DNA from 4 places in the Marinilactibacillus sp. XAAS-LB27 genome. Region 3 is predicted to be linked to each of the others. Evidence: predicted binding sites of a transcription regulator. Region 3 holds the regulator's gene; each other region holds the start of a gene.

Region 1 (4,222 bases), on a different contig from region 3:
CTGCTTTACCGATTGGTACAGTATACTGTTCTTCAGGTACTTCATCACGGAATGAACGATAAAGTTTCATGTGCTCAAGGAATACTACAGGATCGTTTTCACGAATCGCTGAAGTTAAGAGTCCTTTAGCGTCATAAGGGTTAGAAGGGATGACAACTTTCAATCCAGGAGATTGAGCCATTAATCCTTCAAGTGAGTCAGCGTGCATTTCAGGAGTGTGAACCCCACCACCGAAAGGAGAACGTACAACTACTGGCATGTTCATATTTCCACCCATACGGTAACGAGTACGAGCGATTTGTCCTACAACTGAATCCATTACTTCAAATACGAAACCAAAGAATTGGATTTCCATTACTGGACGGAAACCTTGTACAGCTAAACCGAATGCCATACCACCGATACCTGACTCAGCAAGAGGCGTATCGTTAACTCTTTCTTCACCATATTTATCGTAAAGACCTTGAGTCGCACGGAAAACTCCTCCGTTTTTACCAACATCTTCTCCGAAAATCAAGACTTTTTCATCACGAGCTAATTCTTGATCTAAAGCTTCAGTGATCGCTTGAATCATTGTTAGATTCGCCATGCTTATTTACTCTCCTTTGCTTGGTATTTCTCAATCTGTTCAGTAATGTTTTGACCTGGAGCATCAAACATACTATCTAAGAATTTAGAGACTTTCATTTTTGGAGCTTGATCTGCTTCTTTAGCAGCTTGTTTAACTTCTTCTTTAGTTTTTTCAATTAATTCTTCTTCACGTTCTTCAGTCCATAGACCTTTTTCAGTTAAGAAGTTACGGAAACGAATTAGTGGATCGCGTTGTTCCCAGTAATCGAATGATTCTTGTTCACGATAACGAGTTGGATCATCACCAGAAGTTGAGTGTGGTCCGAAACGTGAAGTGATTGTTTCAATAAGAACAGGACCATTACCAGCCGCTGCCCAGTCACGTGCTTGCTTAGAAACAGCGTATACTGCTAACGGATCCATTCCGTCAACTTGGATACCCGGAATACCCGCTGCTGCTGCTTTTTGAGCCAATACATTTGCTGCAGATTGTTTCTCACGTGGAGTAGAAATCGCATAGCCGTTGTTTTGGATGTAGAATACTACTGGTGCTTTGTAACGTCCAGCAAAGTTCATACCTTCATAAACATCACCTTGTGAAGAACCACCATCACCAGTATAAGTGAAAGTAACTTCGTCTTCTTTTCCAGCAAATTTTTGCCCAACTGCATTACCCATCGCTTGGATGTATTGCGCGCCAATGATAATTTGAGGCGGAATTGCGTTAAGACCTTCTGGATAATTGTTTCCTTCAACATTACCTCTTGACCACAAGAATGCTTGTGATAATGGTAAACCGTGTTGAATCAATTGAGGAACATCACGGTAACCTGGATATAGCCAATCTTGTTTTTTGAATGCGAATTGACTTGCTAATTGAGAAGCTTCTTGTCCCATAGTTGGAGCGTAAAATCCTAAACGTCCTTGACGCGCTAAAGCCATAGAGCGATCATGTAACACACGTGACCACACCATTCTCTCCATTAATTCTACTAACTCGTCATCTGATAAATCAGGCATAATGTCTTCATTTACGACCTTACCATCTTTATCAAGAATCTGAACCATCGGAAACGAAGCTTCGATTGAACTTAGTAATGCTTCGTAATCAACTGGTTGCTTTGCCATAGACTATACATTCCTCTCTTTTAATTAAAAGTTTTATTAGTTGAAACAGCTAAAACCAACTGTATCATTTTTCTCGATTCCTTATTAAACTTACCACGCATTACTCTATTTTGCAAGTCTTTAGCTCTGAGAATGCGCTTAAAAACGTTGATAGAACAAGGTTAAAAACTATTTGTGAAAATAAACACTATAAATGTGTTTTTATTTTGCGCATCTAAATTTCAGTGATCAGCGCTAGCGATAGTAATACAGTCTTTTAAACTGTTATATAATATTAATGAATACTCAAGATGTGTTTTTCAATAGTTTAGATTGCTTTCTTTTGTGATTTTTTTCACTATATCATTTAATAAATGGTTCATCGTTTGCTCTATTTTCCAACTGCTAAATAGTCTATTGTGACGTGCATTTCTTTACTGAAACTGTTAAAATGGTGAAGCTAACTCTCTGAGTAGAAGAATGCTGAATGAAGGAGTGTATTCAATTGATTACAATGAAAGATGTTATTAGGGAAGGTCATCCAACTTTACGTGAAATCGCTAAAAAAGTAGAGTTGCCTCTGTCAGAAGACACTAAACAGTTGGCTAATGAACTGTTACAGTTTCTGATCAACAGTCAAGACCCTGAAATTGCTGAGAAGTATGAATTAAGAGCCGGCGTAGGTATCGCTGCTCCTCAAGTAAATGTTTCTAGTCAGCTGCTAGCTGTTCACTTACCGTCAGCTGATGAAGAGTCAGAAGAACATGCATTTAGTAGAATCATGATTAATCCAAGAATTGTGAGCCATTCTGTTCAACAGACTTGTCTACCCGATGGTGAAGGCTGTTTATCAGTTGATAGAGAAGTTGAAGGTTTTGTGCCTAGACATAAACGCATAACTGTTGAATATGTTGATTTGGATGGCAAAGAACATAAAGAACGCCTAAGAGGGTTCCCAGCTATTGTTGTTCAGCACGAAATCGATCATTTGAACGGCATTATGTTCTACGACCGAATTGATCCCGAAAATCCACTTGCTCTTCCTGACGGAATCGACGTCTTAGGATCAAGAGAATAGATTAATTAAAATAAAGAAGCTGAAAATGATGTTTAACGCACTCTTTGAGTAAAGTTAAACACACCATTTTCAGCTTTTTTAATCTTCTTCTGTACTAATAGATTCTGCTGGATCGACTGGTTCTCTAATTTCTCTGCGCTGCTCTCTGTGGTAATGAACAGCTTCTAATAATGGAATCATTAGCGCGGCTACAAAACCGCCTGCAAAACCGTTATTGTAAAGATTGATTCCACCATGAAGATAACTTGTATTACTAACAACCGTTAAATGTAAACCACCAGCAATCATTCCCATTACTAGTCCGTATCGACCAGCTATAGGTGCTATCGTTGTTCCAAACAATCCTGCTATGATAACTGAAGTATCACTCATATCGTAATTATTAAGGTAGCCAATCAATGTAACGCCCAACAAGATAGGGATAACGTTTTTAAGATGTTTACCAAACGCACCGAACCCCACTACGGTCAGAACGCCCCCAATGACTGGACCGTTCAGTTCTCCTCCTAATGATAATACGAATCCCAAAGCTACAAACCCTAATAAAGACATATTAATCAGTGTAAGGTTAAACCCATTCTTTTTTACAAAGTCTGAGGATAATTGTCCAGAATGCTTCATCATACGACTATATCCGTTTAGTGACCAAGAATTTAAATAGAGACCATACAGTAACATAACTGTAAATAATGGAAAAAATAATAGCGACATCTGCATATTGTTTCCTTTAGAGATTAATGAAATTGGTTCGATAACGACCCCGGTAGCTCTAAGGATTGAGGTGAAAATCGTACCGACTACACCACTTGAGAATCCAATATTATATAAACTAAACCCTTTGGTGAAGCCTACAAAATGATGGGCTAATGGTGGCAAAATAAATCCAGCTACAAATCCGGCTGCACTTCCTAGAAGTATGCCTATCCCTAAACGTAAGCCGATATTAAATGTGATCTCATTGACAAGTGGCCCTAGCGCTGTTCCAAACAAAGCGGCTAGTAATGATCTTTCGGCAGGTACCTTCGTTACCCAAGCATAGGTGAATGCCCCAACGACGATTGGCATGGAGTTATAGAGGTTTTTACCAAAAAATGAGAAAGCCGCAACTGTAAATACAGCGGCAATCAGTGAACCGTTAATTTTAGCTTTTGTAATTTTTATCAAAAGTAAAGCATGCAATGTCAGTATTCCAGAATTGAAAAAGGTTGCGCCCACATTGGCAAGTTCAAAATAATCAGTCGTTAAGTTGGATGCAGTTGTAAGAATAACTGCCTGACCATTGATAATTTCCAAAGGTGTATTGAAAACGAATGATATGAGCACCAGAAATATTCCAAATAATATGAGCATCCAATATTGAGTGTTCTGCGTAATTTGACGAGCTGAAGTAGCAACTATTTTATCGTTTGTTTCCATGAACATCTCCATTTCTAAATCAAGTACAATATCTGTAAACCGCTTTATTTA
Region 2 (4,222 bases), on a different contig from region 3:
AGTGTTCATATTTAGGGAATGAAACAAATTTAGTCGGTTTTTTGGCATTATAACGGATGACATGTGGAAGTAGAATCGCGTTTGCTCGACCGTGGGCGATATGAAACGCTGCGCCTAATTTATGTGCCAAGCTATGGTTGATTCCTAAGAATGCATTGGCAAAAGCCATACCGGCTATTGTAGAAGCATTATGCATTTTTTCTCTAGCTAGTTCGTCGCTGCCATCACGGTAAGCTTTTGGAAGATACTCGAAGACAAGTTGTATCGCTTTAATTGCAAGCCCATCAGTATAATCATTTGCCATATTCGATACATATGCTTCTATCGCGTGCGTTAAGACATCCATTCCAGTATCTGCAGTTACGATTTTCGGAACACTCATAACAAATTGTGAATCAATGATCGCCACATCAGGCGTTAGCTCATAATCTGCTAGCGGATACTTGATATTATTTTCATTGTCCGTAATGACTGCGAAAGAAGTGACTTCAGATCCTGTACCGGAAGTTGTTGGGATCGCAACGAATTGTGCTTTTTCACCAAGCTTAGGATATTTATAGACACGTTTTCTAATATCCAGAAATTTTTGTTTTAAGCCATTGAAGTCAGTATCTGGGTGTTCGTAAAAAAGCCACATACCTTTAGCAGCATCCATTGGTGATCCCCCGCCTAAAGCAATGACGACATCGGGTTGGAATGCGCTCATAGCTTCTGCACCACGAAGAACGGTTTCTTTAGAGGGGTCTGGTTCAACATCGGAAAATACTTCGCAGTGAACATAATCAGGACGTTTTCTTAAATAGTAAAGAACTTTATCTACGTAACCTAATTCAACCATCATTGGGTCTGTTACAATAAAAGCTCTCTTGATGTCTGGCATTTTAGAGAAATACTGGACAGAATTCTTTTCAAAGTAAATTTTAGGTGGCAATTTGAACCACTGCATATTATTGTTTCGATTTGCACGTTTTTTGATATTGATCAAATGCGTTGTCCCTACATTTGTAGAAACAGAATTCCCGCCATAAGAACCACAACCAAGTGTGAGTGAGGGGAGGTAAGCATTGTAGATGTCTCCAATAGCACCTTGAGAGGAAGGGGCATTAACGATCAGACGACCAGCTTTCATTCTTCTTTCGAATTGTTCAATCACTGTTTCATCTAACGAATGAATAACAGCTGAATGTCCTAGACCACCATGTGCCAGCATTTCTTCAGCTTTTTTCAGTCCTTCTTCGGTACTATTCACTTTGTACACTGCAAGAACAGGACTGAGTTTTTCTCTAGATAATGGATACTTTTTACCCACACCTTTTAATTCAGCCATTAAAATTTTCGTATCTTCTGGGACGGAAACACCTGCCAGATCAGCTATATCATAGGCAGATCTTCCAACAACAACGGCATTTAAGCCACCGTCTTCTGTAACCATAAAGGTTTCAATTTTTTGTCGCTCTTCATTTGATAAGAAGTAGCAGTTATTTTCTGTCATTAACGATTTAACTTCCGTATAGATTTCTTTATCAATGATAACAGCTTGTTCTGAAGCACAAATCATACCGTTATCAAAAGTTTTTGAAAGAATCAAGTCATTAACGGATCTTTTGATATTTGCAGTTTTTTCAATATAACAAGGAACGTTTCCGGCGCCAACACCTAGGGCTGGTTTTCCTGAGCTATAAGCGGATTTAACCATGCCAGGACCGCCTGTAGCTAGAATGGTTGCGACTCCATTATGTTTCATCAATGTCTGTGTTGCTTCCACAGAAGGGGTACTGACCCATTGTATACAATGTTTTGGAGCACCAGCTTTTACGGCAGCTTCATATACTGTTTTAGCCGCGGCTACACTGGAGCGTTGTGCAGAAGGGTGGAAAGCGAAAATGATCGGGTTTCCTGTTTTGATTGAGATAAGCGATTTGAACATTGTAGTAGAAGTTGGGTTGGTAACTGGTGTTACTCCTGCAATAACGCCAATCGGTTCTGCTATAGAAACCGTACCTTCATGCTTATTTTCCTCAATGATACCAATTGTCCGATCATTTTTAATGCTGTGATAAACATATTCTGTCGCAAATAGATTTTTGATGATTTTATCTTCATAGACACCACGCTGAGTTTCTTCAATGGCCATTTTAGCCAAAGACATATGATTGTCCAAGCCTGCCAGAGCCATTTGTTTAACAATTTCATTGATCTGTTCTTGATTGAGCTGGGATAGAGATACGAGTGCTTGTTGAGCATTATCCACCAAGACATCGATTGTATTTTCGACAGTGGGGACAGGTTTTTCTGTTTGTTTGACGGAAACTAATTGAACCATAATTAAAACCTCCATTTTATGTGAAATTGTGAGCAATTAACTTTTAAAAAATAACTTTACTGTTCACCCTGATAATATAATCTATGGGTTCGAGCAAAGTACCTCTTGTTTACAAACTGACTATAGCATATCGATCACGATAATAGTCAATATACTTGTGTCTGTTTTGTGAACAAGTACACAATTATAAGTGTGAGGTTTTTAGTAATTCTCAAAAATTGTTAATTAGTTCATTGTTTCACTTGTTGGGAAATAGTATATGTGATATATTGAGCTTGAAAAAATCAAAATGTAAAGGAGTCAGTATAATGGAAAAACAAGAAGTAGAATTAAAAAGCTTTGACCAATTTTGGAAGGGCTTTAAAGGGGATAGCTGGAAAGGAACGATTGATGTTAGAACATTTATTCAATTGAATTACTATCCTTATGATGGAGACGACTCATTTCTAGAAGAAGCTACTGAAAATACAAAAGCATTATGGGCGCAAGTAATGGTTTTAAATAAACAAGAATTAGAAGCTGGCGGAATGTTAGATATGGATACTGAGGTTGTATCAACCATTACTTCTCACGGCCCAGGGTATCTAGCGAAAGAAAAAGAGCAAATCGTTGGATTTCAAACAGAAAAACCTTTTAAACGATCTTTACAACCATTTGGTGGCATTCGTATGATGGAACAGGCAGCGGAATCTTATGGATTCGAAGTGGACCCAATGCTGTCACATGTATTTAGAAACTGGACAAAAACGCATAATCAAGGTGTATTCGATGCTTATACTCCTGAAATTAAGAATGCCAGAAGAACGGGTGTGATTACTGGGTTGCCAGACGCATATGGTCGGGGGCGCATTATTGGAGATTATAGACGGGTCGCTTTATACGGAGTCGACTTTTTGATCAAACAAAAAGAAAAAGATCGATTAAATTGTGGAAACGGTATGATGAGCGAGAAAGTCATTCGTCAGCGCGAAGAGCTCAGTGACCAGCTCAGAGCGTTAGTAGAATTAAAAGAACTTGGAAATATTTATGGGTTTGATTTATCCAAACCCGCTCAAAACACAAAAGAAGCTTTCCAGTGGCTATATTTAGGTTATTTAGCAGCAATCAAAGAACAAAACGGTGCTGCCATGTCACTAGGGAGAACGTCTACGTTCTTGGATATTTATATTGAAAGAGACTTAAAAGCTGGTTTGATGACCGAAAAAGAAGTGCAGGAACTGGTAGATCACTTTGTTATGAAACTGAGATTAGTGAAATTTTCTCGAACACCAGAGTACAATGAACTATTTTCGGGAGATCCTACTTGGGTAACCGAGTCTATTGGAGGAGTAGGGATAGATGGTCGCCATATGGTCACTAAAAACAGCTACCGTTTCCTGCATACTTTAACAAACTTGGGGCCAGCGCCGGAACCAAATTTAACTGTTTTGTGGTCAACTAGACTACCGAATACTTTCAAAGAATATTGTGCAAAGGTTTCAATCGAAAGTAGTGCGGTGCAGTATGAAAATGATGATATCATGCGTCAAGAATGGGGAGACGATTATGGTATTGCCTGTTGTGTCTCTGCGATGCCAATTGGAAAACAAATGCAGTTCTTTGGAGCTAGAGCGAACCTAGCTAAAGCACTGCTTTATGCCATTAATGGCGGCGTTGACGAAAAAACAAAGACGCAAGTAGGACCTAAATATCAGCCGATTACGAGCGAAGTGCTGGACTACGATATCGTTCTTGAAAAATATGATGACATGCTTGAATGGTTGGCTGGGATGTACATCAATACGTTGAACATCATCCATTATATGCATGATAAATACAGCTACGAACGGATTGAAATGGCTTTACATGATACAGATGTAGCAAGAACGATGGCCACAGGAATCGCTGGTTTTTCCGTTG
Region 3 (4,222 bases):
AAAACACGCTTCGTTGAATGAAGCAGAGTTTGTTCTTGATCATAATAACCAGTATCCACTTTAGTACCAAGCTGGATAGAACCAGCTAATTCTGGAATCTGACCAACCAGTGTTTTGAGCAAGGTCGTTTTTCCGACTCCATTTGGACCGACTAAAGCGATCGCATCTGTTTTTCGAATATCTAAATTGATGGATTCAGATAAGACATGATCATCATATCCTATAGCAAGCTCTTCCGTTTGAAGAACAACGCTACCTGATTCTCTTTCAGTATAAAAATTAAAGTTAGCCGACTTTTCGTCATCTTGCGGTTTGCCCATTTTATCCATCTTATCCAGCATTTTTCTTCTGGATTGAGCACGTTTGGTCGTAGAAGCTCGAACAAGATTCCGATTGATAAAATCTTCAGTCTTCTCGATTTTCTTCTGTTGCTTTTCGTATTCTTTCCACATTTTTTGAATAAGCTCTGCTTTTAGTTTCAAATAATTAGAATAGTTTCCTGTAAAGTGTTGAACCTTTCCGTTGCTTACTTCGTAGATTTCATTGACAACCTTATCTAGAAAATAGCGGTCATGTGAAACAATCAGTAGAGCGCCTGTATAACTTAAAAGGTATTTTTCAAGCCAAGCTAGCGTATCAATATCTAAATGGTTAGTGGGCTCATCCAAAACTAATAGATCTTTTTTCTCCAGTAGCAATTGGGCAAGCGCTAAGCGTGTTTTTTGACCACCAGATAATTGAGAGATCGGCATTGAAAAGTCTTCTTCGTAAAAACGGAAACCATGAAGTACGGAACGGATTTCACTTTCATAACCGTAGCCATTTTGTTGTTTGAAGGATTCTTGCATGATGTCATAGCGTTTGAGTAGTTCCTGATATTGCCCTTGATCTTCTAGGAGACTAGGATCACTCATTTTGGCTTCTAATTGACGCATTTCTTTTTCGAGTTGAATGACAGACTCAAAGACGGTCAGCATTTCTTCCCATATAGTTCTAGTCGACTCTAAGCCGGTATGTTGATCTAGATAACCGATAGTCAAATCTCTTTTTTTGTTCACGCGTCCAGCATCGGGCTCTTCTTGTCCAGATATAATATGAAGTAAAGTTGATTTTCCTGCACCATTTCTTCCAACTAGTCCGACTCGGGCAGCTTCTTTGATTTCTAGAGTAACGTCATCGAACAAAATCTCTGCACCGAAGTGACGTGCAACTTTCTGAGTTTGTAATAAAATCATTTAAATTCCTCATTTTGAATTATTAGGTCTTTTTATCTCTATAGACTAAGTGCTTTTCCGTATAAGTGTAGCATATCTAAAGAATGATATACAGGTAACAGAATAGGAGGAATTCAAAAAACTTTTTATGTAATCGGTTACTTTGAATAGTCAAAATAATAAGCCAAATTGTCCATTATACAGATGTTTTTTCACAAACTACTTGGAAAGTTTGTTAGTGATTAAAGTTAACGTAGCTACAAACGCTTATTTTATGGTCATATTAACTTTCATTTTCCGATTTACATGCTATAATAACTAGTGAAACATCTCTTACACTTGTGAAATCTGATTCATAAAATTAACTTAAATAGGATTAACCTTTCAATCAGAAAAGGCAATTAAACCATAAAGGAGAAAAAGCATGGTAGAAAAGAAGATTCCTAAAGCAACTGCAAGAAGGTTACCCCTTTATTATCGTTATTTACGCTTTCTCCACGAAGCCGGGAAGAGCCGAGTATCCTCAGCAAAATTGAGTGAAGCCGTAAAAGTAGATAGCGCAACAATCAGAAGAGACTTTTCATACTTTGGAGCGTTAGGTAAAAGAGGGTATGGATACGATGTCGAAGCACTGATGAACTTTTTTAGCAAGACGCTCAATCAAGACCGCCTGACGAATGTCGCTTTAATCGGCGTAGGGAATCTTGGACAAGCGCTATTGAACTATAACTTCAGACGTAGCAATAATACAAGAATTAGTGCTGGCTTTGATGTGAATAAAGAACTGATTGGTACGGTTCATCAAGGCGTACCTGTCTATCATATCGATGAGATGGTAGAACAACTTGATTTACAACAGATAGATGTTGCCATACTGACGGTCCCTTCAGAAATCGCCCAAGAAATGGCGAACAAATTAGTTGAAGGCGGCGTAAAAGGAATTATGAACTTTACTCCAATTCGAGTAAATGTACCGGATAATATCCGAGTACATAATGTCGATTTGACCAATGAGCTTCAAACATTGATTTATTTTATCAACTATTATCAAGAGCTAGATGAGGCTGAAGATGAAGTCGTGATTGATGAAGATACAGGAGAGCTTTTTGTCGAAGAAGATTAAAGAGCTAATCAAAAAACTGCAGGCTATTCGTTCAAACACTTGAACGAGCAGCTTGCAGTTTTTTAAACTTTGTAATTTTTTTTGATTTTATAGTAGACTTGTACTAAACGCGTACCTTGTACAAAGTCTCGGGTAGCTAAAAGAACGAATAGTATGGGGAAAAAATCCCAGCCATCTCTTTGGACAGAATTGATGGTTACATAAATCAAAGCGGCAAACATAGCATATTTCAAAAAGATATAAGTGAGTAATTGTTTAGTTGTCATTAAAAAATCCTTTCATAAAGCATGTTCCTTATACAAAAAATATTTGAAGTATAGCGAATGTATTCATTAAACTATGAGCGATAATAGGTGTCCAGATATTTTTGGTTTTATAGTATAACCAAGAAAAGACCAGTCCCATAACGGAGTAAACCAGCATTCTACCATCAAAGTGAATGAAAGCGAAGGCTAAAGAACTGACTACTGCAGCCCCAATACCACCAATTTTTCCAATACTCAGACCGAATAAAACTTTTCGGAAGACAAACTCTTCCATAATAGGGCCTGCGATAGCGACCGTCAAAAAGAAATAAGGATATCGCTTGATGATTTCAAGAATGCCTTGGGTATTTTGAGAGGTGACGGGTGTTCCTAAGAAACTTACTTCAATAAATGTAGCAACATACTGGGAAACAACTGCGATAGCGAAGCCAACGACTCCCCAAAGAATCACTTCTGATTTTTGAGTGTTGAGGGGTTTTTCGAAGAAAAGATCGAATTGTTTTTTTCTATCCAGGTAAATCATAAGCCCGGCTCCTAAACAGAATAAAAGGATATTCGACCAGATTCCACCAGCAGGCTGTAAAGAAGCGGGTAATACCTGATTAGATAGTACAGTTAACATTTGAATCATAATGTAAATTAGTACGATTTGTAGTCCGGTTCTTTTTTTGTTGTGTGTGTCCATGTGACTCATCCTCGCTCTATCATAACGTTTAGTCAAAGCTGACAATACTAGTAACTTAACATAAAAGCTAAGCGTATTCCAGATGAGATTTTTAATCGATTTTTTAACATCAAAAGGGTTGCAAGAAATCCTCGTTTTGAATATACTAAGTATTGGAGTTAGCACTCGCGCACTTAGAGTGCTAACACGAATCTAATCAACTAAAAAATTATCGGAGGGATAACACCATGTTAAAACCTTTAGGAAATCGTGTTCTTCTAGAAGTCATCAAAGAAGAAGAAAAAACTGTCAGTGGACTTGTTTTACCAGAATCGGCAAAAGAAAAGCCACAAACAGCGAAAGTTGTAGCAGTAGGTAATGGTAAAGTACTGGAAGATGGTAGACGTGCAGAAGTCGACGTTGCTGTTGGAGAAAAAGTTATTTTTGAAAAGTACGCAGGCTCTGAAGTGAAATACGAAGGTAAAGACTACCTAGTGCTTAAAGATACAGACATCATTGCTGTAGTAGAATAGTTTTTTCACAGTTGTAAAGTATTCGTACCGATACGGTCAAATTAATTATATAAACCAAAACTTGAACTTAAAATTTTATCAAGAGGTGAATGGAAACCATGGCTAAAGATATTAAATTTTCTGAAGACGCACGTTCAGCTATGCTACGTGGAGTTGACAAATTAGCAAATACAGTAAAAGTAACATTAGGACCCAAAGGAAGAAACGTTATTTTAGATAAAGCTTTCGGTGCTCCTCAAATCACTAACGATGGTGTAACGATTGCTAAAGAAATCGAACTTGAAGATCAGTTTGAGAATATGGGCGCACAATTAGTAGTTGAAGTTGCAAGCAAAACAAATGATATTGCCGGTGACGGTACAACTACAGCAACAGTACTGGCTCAAGCTATTGTAAACGAAGGAATGAAAAACGTGACAGCT
Region 4 (4,222 bases), on a different contig from region 3:
TCCCGTAACATTAAAATCGGGAAACTGATAAATCAAATCCAATAATAGGCCACTTTCTGTATTGACAAACACAGAAAGGAAAAAAATACCAAAGCCCATTGTTATACCGGAAACAGCTTCTCCTAAAGGCATTCTAGAAATAGGAACAGGACCAAAAGTGTAAAAGATACCAATCAAAAAACATAAGCCGCCCATAAACAACAGTAAAATACTAGTTCTAAAAACGAGTAGAATACCTAGCAAAGAAGCAGTTGCAAGCATAGTAAAGATTAAAGTAATAACGAGTTTTTCTGAAATTTGGGCTTGCCCAATGATGTTGACCTCTTTTTTATATCCATCAGCTTTAGCTTTCTGATAATCCATTAGATTATTAATAGCTGTTGTTGTCATATCAAAGATCAGCATGGAACAGAAAAAAATTAGTGTGTTAACAAAATCAAACATGTGAAAATAGTAAACTGTAAATAACGTACCAATCATGAATGGAAATAAACTGGCCAACTTAGTCTTAATTTCTACTAAATCAAAAAAAACTCTAGCTGTCATTGGTCGTCTCCGTTCATTAGAGTAAACGCATCATTGGTAAGATCAAAGTCTTTTAATCCATCAGATACATAAACCTCTTTATTTTTAGTGACAAAAATGGCATCTACACCATCTAGCTGATTAACAAAATTAAGTCCTTCGTCCAATCCTTTTGAAAAAAGAGAAGTTGATAATCCATCTCCGTCAATGGATTCCTTTGTAACGACACTGACTCCAGCTAGTTCATTGTCAAAAGGATAGCCTGTTTCGGGATTCATTAAATGAGCATATTGTTTGCCATCAACTTCAAGGAAACGTTCATAGACACCAGATGTCACAATGGACTCATCGCTAGCCGGCAAAGAACCAAGAATCGTTCCTCGATCTTCAAAAGGATCTTGAATACCAACTTGCCACTCGGTTTGTTCATCACTTGGGCTGTTGCCCATTACAAACAGGTTTCCTCCTAAATCGATTATAGCCGTGTTTACATCGTTTTCTTTTAGGACCTGGACAATTTCATCAGTAATAAATCCTTTTGCAATAGCGCCAAGATCTAGCCGCATACCAGGGTCTTTTAAAAAGACGGTCTGATCCTGATCATTAAGGATAACCTTATTGTAATCAACGAGCGTCAAAGCTTGATCAATTTCAGCTTGATCAGGTAATCGTGCTTCTGGATAACCAATTCTCCACAAGTTCGTAAGAGGTCCAATCGTAAGATCGAAGCTCCCATTTGTCTCTTGGCTATAAGTAACAGATGATTTAATGAGGGCATAAAGATCGTCTGATATGGCAACAGGTTCTTTACCAGCTTGCTCATTGATTCTGGAAATCATGGAACTTTCTCCATCTTCTTCGGTTGTAATAAATTCTGCAAGTTCTTTAATACGGTCAAAAGCTGTATCTAAAACAGCCTCTGAATTTTTATTATAAATAGCGATCCTCACAACGGTTCCCATTAAAAATTCTGTTTCTTCATAAGGTGTAGTTGCAAGGTTTCGGCTATCAGAGGAAGCAAATGACCCGCAACCTGTTAAAAATAATAATAAACAACACGAAAGTGAAAATAATGTGTACCCCTTAGTTTTTTTCATTTATATAAACTCCTTTAAAAATAAAACTGAATAAAAAAGCAGACCTTAGACGATTATCCAAGGTCTGCTTATCGTAAGGTTCTTTTCCTATTATAATTCAAAATAATAGGGGATGAAAGACCTAGATTAGTTGCTCACTTCAATAGGATCTGTATTGCCTTCTTTAGCAGCGTCCACTAATTGATTGGCATATTTGATAAAGCTTTCGGAAGAGTGTGTCGCACCAGAAACAGCATCGACTTCAGAAGGATCTTGTTTCTCTTCCAATTCTCCGTTTAACTGAGGAATATAATCAGCTGGACCAACACCAACCTTTTCAGACATATTTTCCTGATACTCTTCATTTTCAGATTTCAAGTTTCCATCTGCATCTTCATAATCGTAATCGGACTCTGTGATTTTGCCATCACTGACAGTTAGATCAAACAGGACGCGCCAGCCGTTTTCGTCAAAGTTTGTTTCCTTTAAAGAATAAGTGCCATCTTGTAGTTCAGCAGAAGTTGATTCTTCTGTTGTACCTTCATTAGCGCTAGATGCTGAATCATCTGAATTCCCACAAGCTGTTAATACGATTGTTGAAGCAAATAATGTTGCTGCGAATATGATGCCTTTTTTGATAAACATGGTATTCCCTCCATAATAAGTATGATAATCAAAAGAAGATTTCTCTTGATAAGTATTTAACAAGTGTAGTATACAACACTGAAATTGATTTGTCTATAAGTTCACAAACAATAATTATAGAGTTAGTGTTTTATTTGTTAAATCGTACGATAGTAACGTAAATGCCTAATATAAAAAGATTTTAAAGATCTTATAGACATATTGTCTCGCTTTCGTTATAATAAATGCATAAATAGTTTTGTGAAATGATTATCAATTAAAATTGAAATTTATTCACAATAATTAAGTATCTAAAAGGAGTATACCATTATGCCACAGATTAATATTGTTGTTGTTGGAGGAGGTTTTGCGGGTGTATCTGCTGCGAAACTACTTTCAAAAAAGCTGAAAAAAAATGATCAAGTAGCGATTACCTTGATTGATCGCCATCCCTATCATACTTATATGACAGAGCTACATGAGGTTGCTGGAGGACGAGTTGAACCTGATGCCATCCAGTATGATTTACAACGCTTATTCTCTAGAAGAAAAAACGTTCAACTGATTACGGATAATGTTACTAAGCTTAATCATGAGGACAAAACAGTAATCACAGAAAATGGTCAATACAAATATGATTATCTTGTACTCGGTATGGGTGGAGAAGCGAATGATTTTGGAACGCCGGGAGTTAAAGAAAATGGCTTTACACTATGGTCATGGGAAGACGCTGTTCGTATCAGACGTCATATAGAGGACACTGTTGCTCTAGCTGCTAGAGAGCGCGATTTAGAAAAAAGAGCAGCTATGCTTAGATTCGTTGTTTGTGGTTCTGGTTTAACAGGAATTGAAATGATTGGGGAACTGGTTGATTGGAAACCTGTCCTTGCAGAAAAATATCATATCGATGCAAGTGAAATTGAATTAATTGTAGTTGAAGCACTTCCGGAAATACTGAGTACAATTCCTAAAGTTTCTTCTAGTAAAGTAGAAAAATACTTACGTAAAAAGAAAGTACGCATATTAACCGAAGCACCCGTTGTAAATGTTACGGCGCATTCAGTTGAACTGAAAACGAATGAAGTACTAGCGACACATACACTCATCTGGGCAGCCGGTGTAAAAGCGAATTCAGATATAGAAGATTTTGGAACTGAAAAAGCACGTGCTGGAAGATTAGTTGCGAATGAGTATATGGAAGCGAAAGATCTAGAAGACGTGTATGTCATTGGTGACTTGGTTTACTATGAAGAAAACGGAAAACCTACACCACAGATTGTTCAGGCGGCGGAACAAACAGGACACACAGCAGCAACAAATATTGTAGCTAAAATAGAAGGTGGAGAAAAACATCCACATGAATCAAATTATCAAGGTACGTTGGTATCGGTAGGATCAACTTATGGTGTAGCCTATCTATTTGACAAAATTCATTTAAGCGGATTTCTTGCCATTTTAATGAAACATATTGTAAATTTGAAGTATTTCTTGGATATCCGCTCAGGCTATTATATGACGCAATACATCTTTCATGAATTTTTCCATATTAAAAACAAGCGGAACATTTTCCGCGGACACCTTTCTAGATACGGAAATGTTTTATGGAGTGTTCCTCTAAGGGTGTTTTATGGTAGCATGTGGTTAGTAGAAGGATTGAAGAAAGCGTTTGGTATATTAGGGGCGGAGAGTTGGTTTGGAGATCAGGTGCTACTGCCGTTCTCATGGCTTCAAGATCCGACTTCCGGAGCTTCAGAAGCTGTTGAAGAGGTTGCGAAACCGATATTTGGTCTAAGCTATGCTTATGGAGAGCAGCCGATGATGATTTTAGAGCACGCACCTAGCTGGTTCGAAAGTATAATGAAAATTATGATACCTAATACAGAAATGGCTCTATTCTTTCAGAAGTTTATGACATGCGTTGAAATCGCGATTGCTTTGGCTCTGATTTTTGGATTGTTCACTTGGCTAACAAGTGCAGCAACCATTGGCTTGGTTTT

The links. The regulator Rex, encoded in region 3, represses fermentation and respiration genes when NADH is low (regulators of the CRP and FNR family bind a similar motif). The targets are predictions, from matches to a motif close to TTGTGAANTANTTCACAA.
Region 1: the regulator Rex is predicted to act here: its motif matches at 1,871-1,888, upstream of pdhA (pyruvate dehydrogenase (acetyl-transferring) E1 component subunit alpha).
Region 2: the regulator Rex is predicted to act here: its motif matches at 2,490-2,507, upstream of adhE (bifunctional acetaldehyde-CoA/alcohol dehydrogenase).
Region 4: the regulator Rex is predicted to act here: its motif matches at 2,485-2,502, upstream of VXN63_RS05120 (FMN-binding protein).

Annotation. Positions count from the first base shown of each region.
Region 1 covers NZ_JAYXKP010000001.1:690,087-694,308, forward strand. The annotation lists gene VXN63_RS03310 (alpha-ketoacid dehydrogenase subunit beta) at 1-589, opposite strand, end outside; gene pdhA (pyruvate dehydrogenase (acetyl-transferring) E1 component subunit alpha) at 592-1,698, opposite strand; gene def (peptide deformylase) at 2,183-2,755, shown strand; gene VXN63_RS03325 (DUF1576 domain-containing protein) at 2,834-4,171, opposite strand.
Region 2 covers NZ_JAYXKP010000001.1:399,233-403,454, reverse strand. The annotation lists gene adhE (bifunctional acetaldehyde-CoA/alcohol dehydrogenase) at 1-2,323, opposite strand, end outside; gene pflB (formate C-acetyltransferase) at 2,632-4,222, shown strand, end outside.
Region 3 covers NZ_JAYXKP010000006.1:148,695-152,916, reverse strand. The annotation lists gene VXN63_RS09050 (ABC-F family ATP-binding cassette domain-containing protein) at 1-1,235, opposite strand, end outside; gene VXN63_RS09045 (redox-sensing transcriptional repressor Rex) at 1,639-2,337, shown strand; gene VXN63_RS09040 (DUF4305 domain-containing protein) at 2,400-2,603, opposite strand; gene VXN63_RS09035 (CPBP family intramembrane glutamic endopeptidase) at 2,632-3,288, opposite strand; gene groES (co-chaperone GroES) at 3,516-3,800, shown strand; gene groL (chaperonin GroEL) at 3,899-4,222, shown strand, end outside.
Region 4 covers NZ_JAYXKP010000003.1:37,441-41,662, reverse strand. The annotation lists gene menA (1,4-dihydroxy-2-naphthoate polyprenyltransferase) at 1-546, opposite strand, end outside; gene VXN63_RS05125 (FAD:protein FMN transferase) at 543-1,622, opposite strand; gene VXN63_RS05120 (FMN-binding protein) at 1,749-2,246, opposite strand; gene VXN63_RS05115 (NAD(P)/FAD-dependent oxidoreductase) at 2,556-4,222, shown strand, end outside.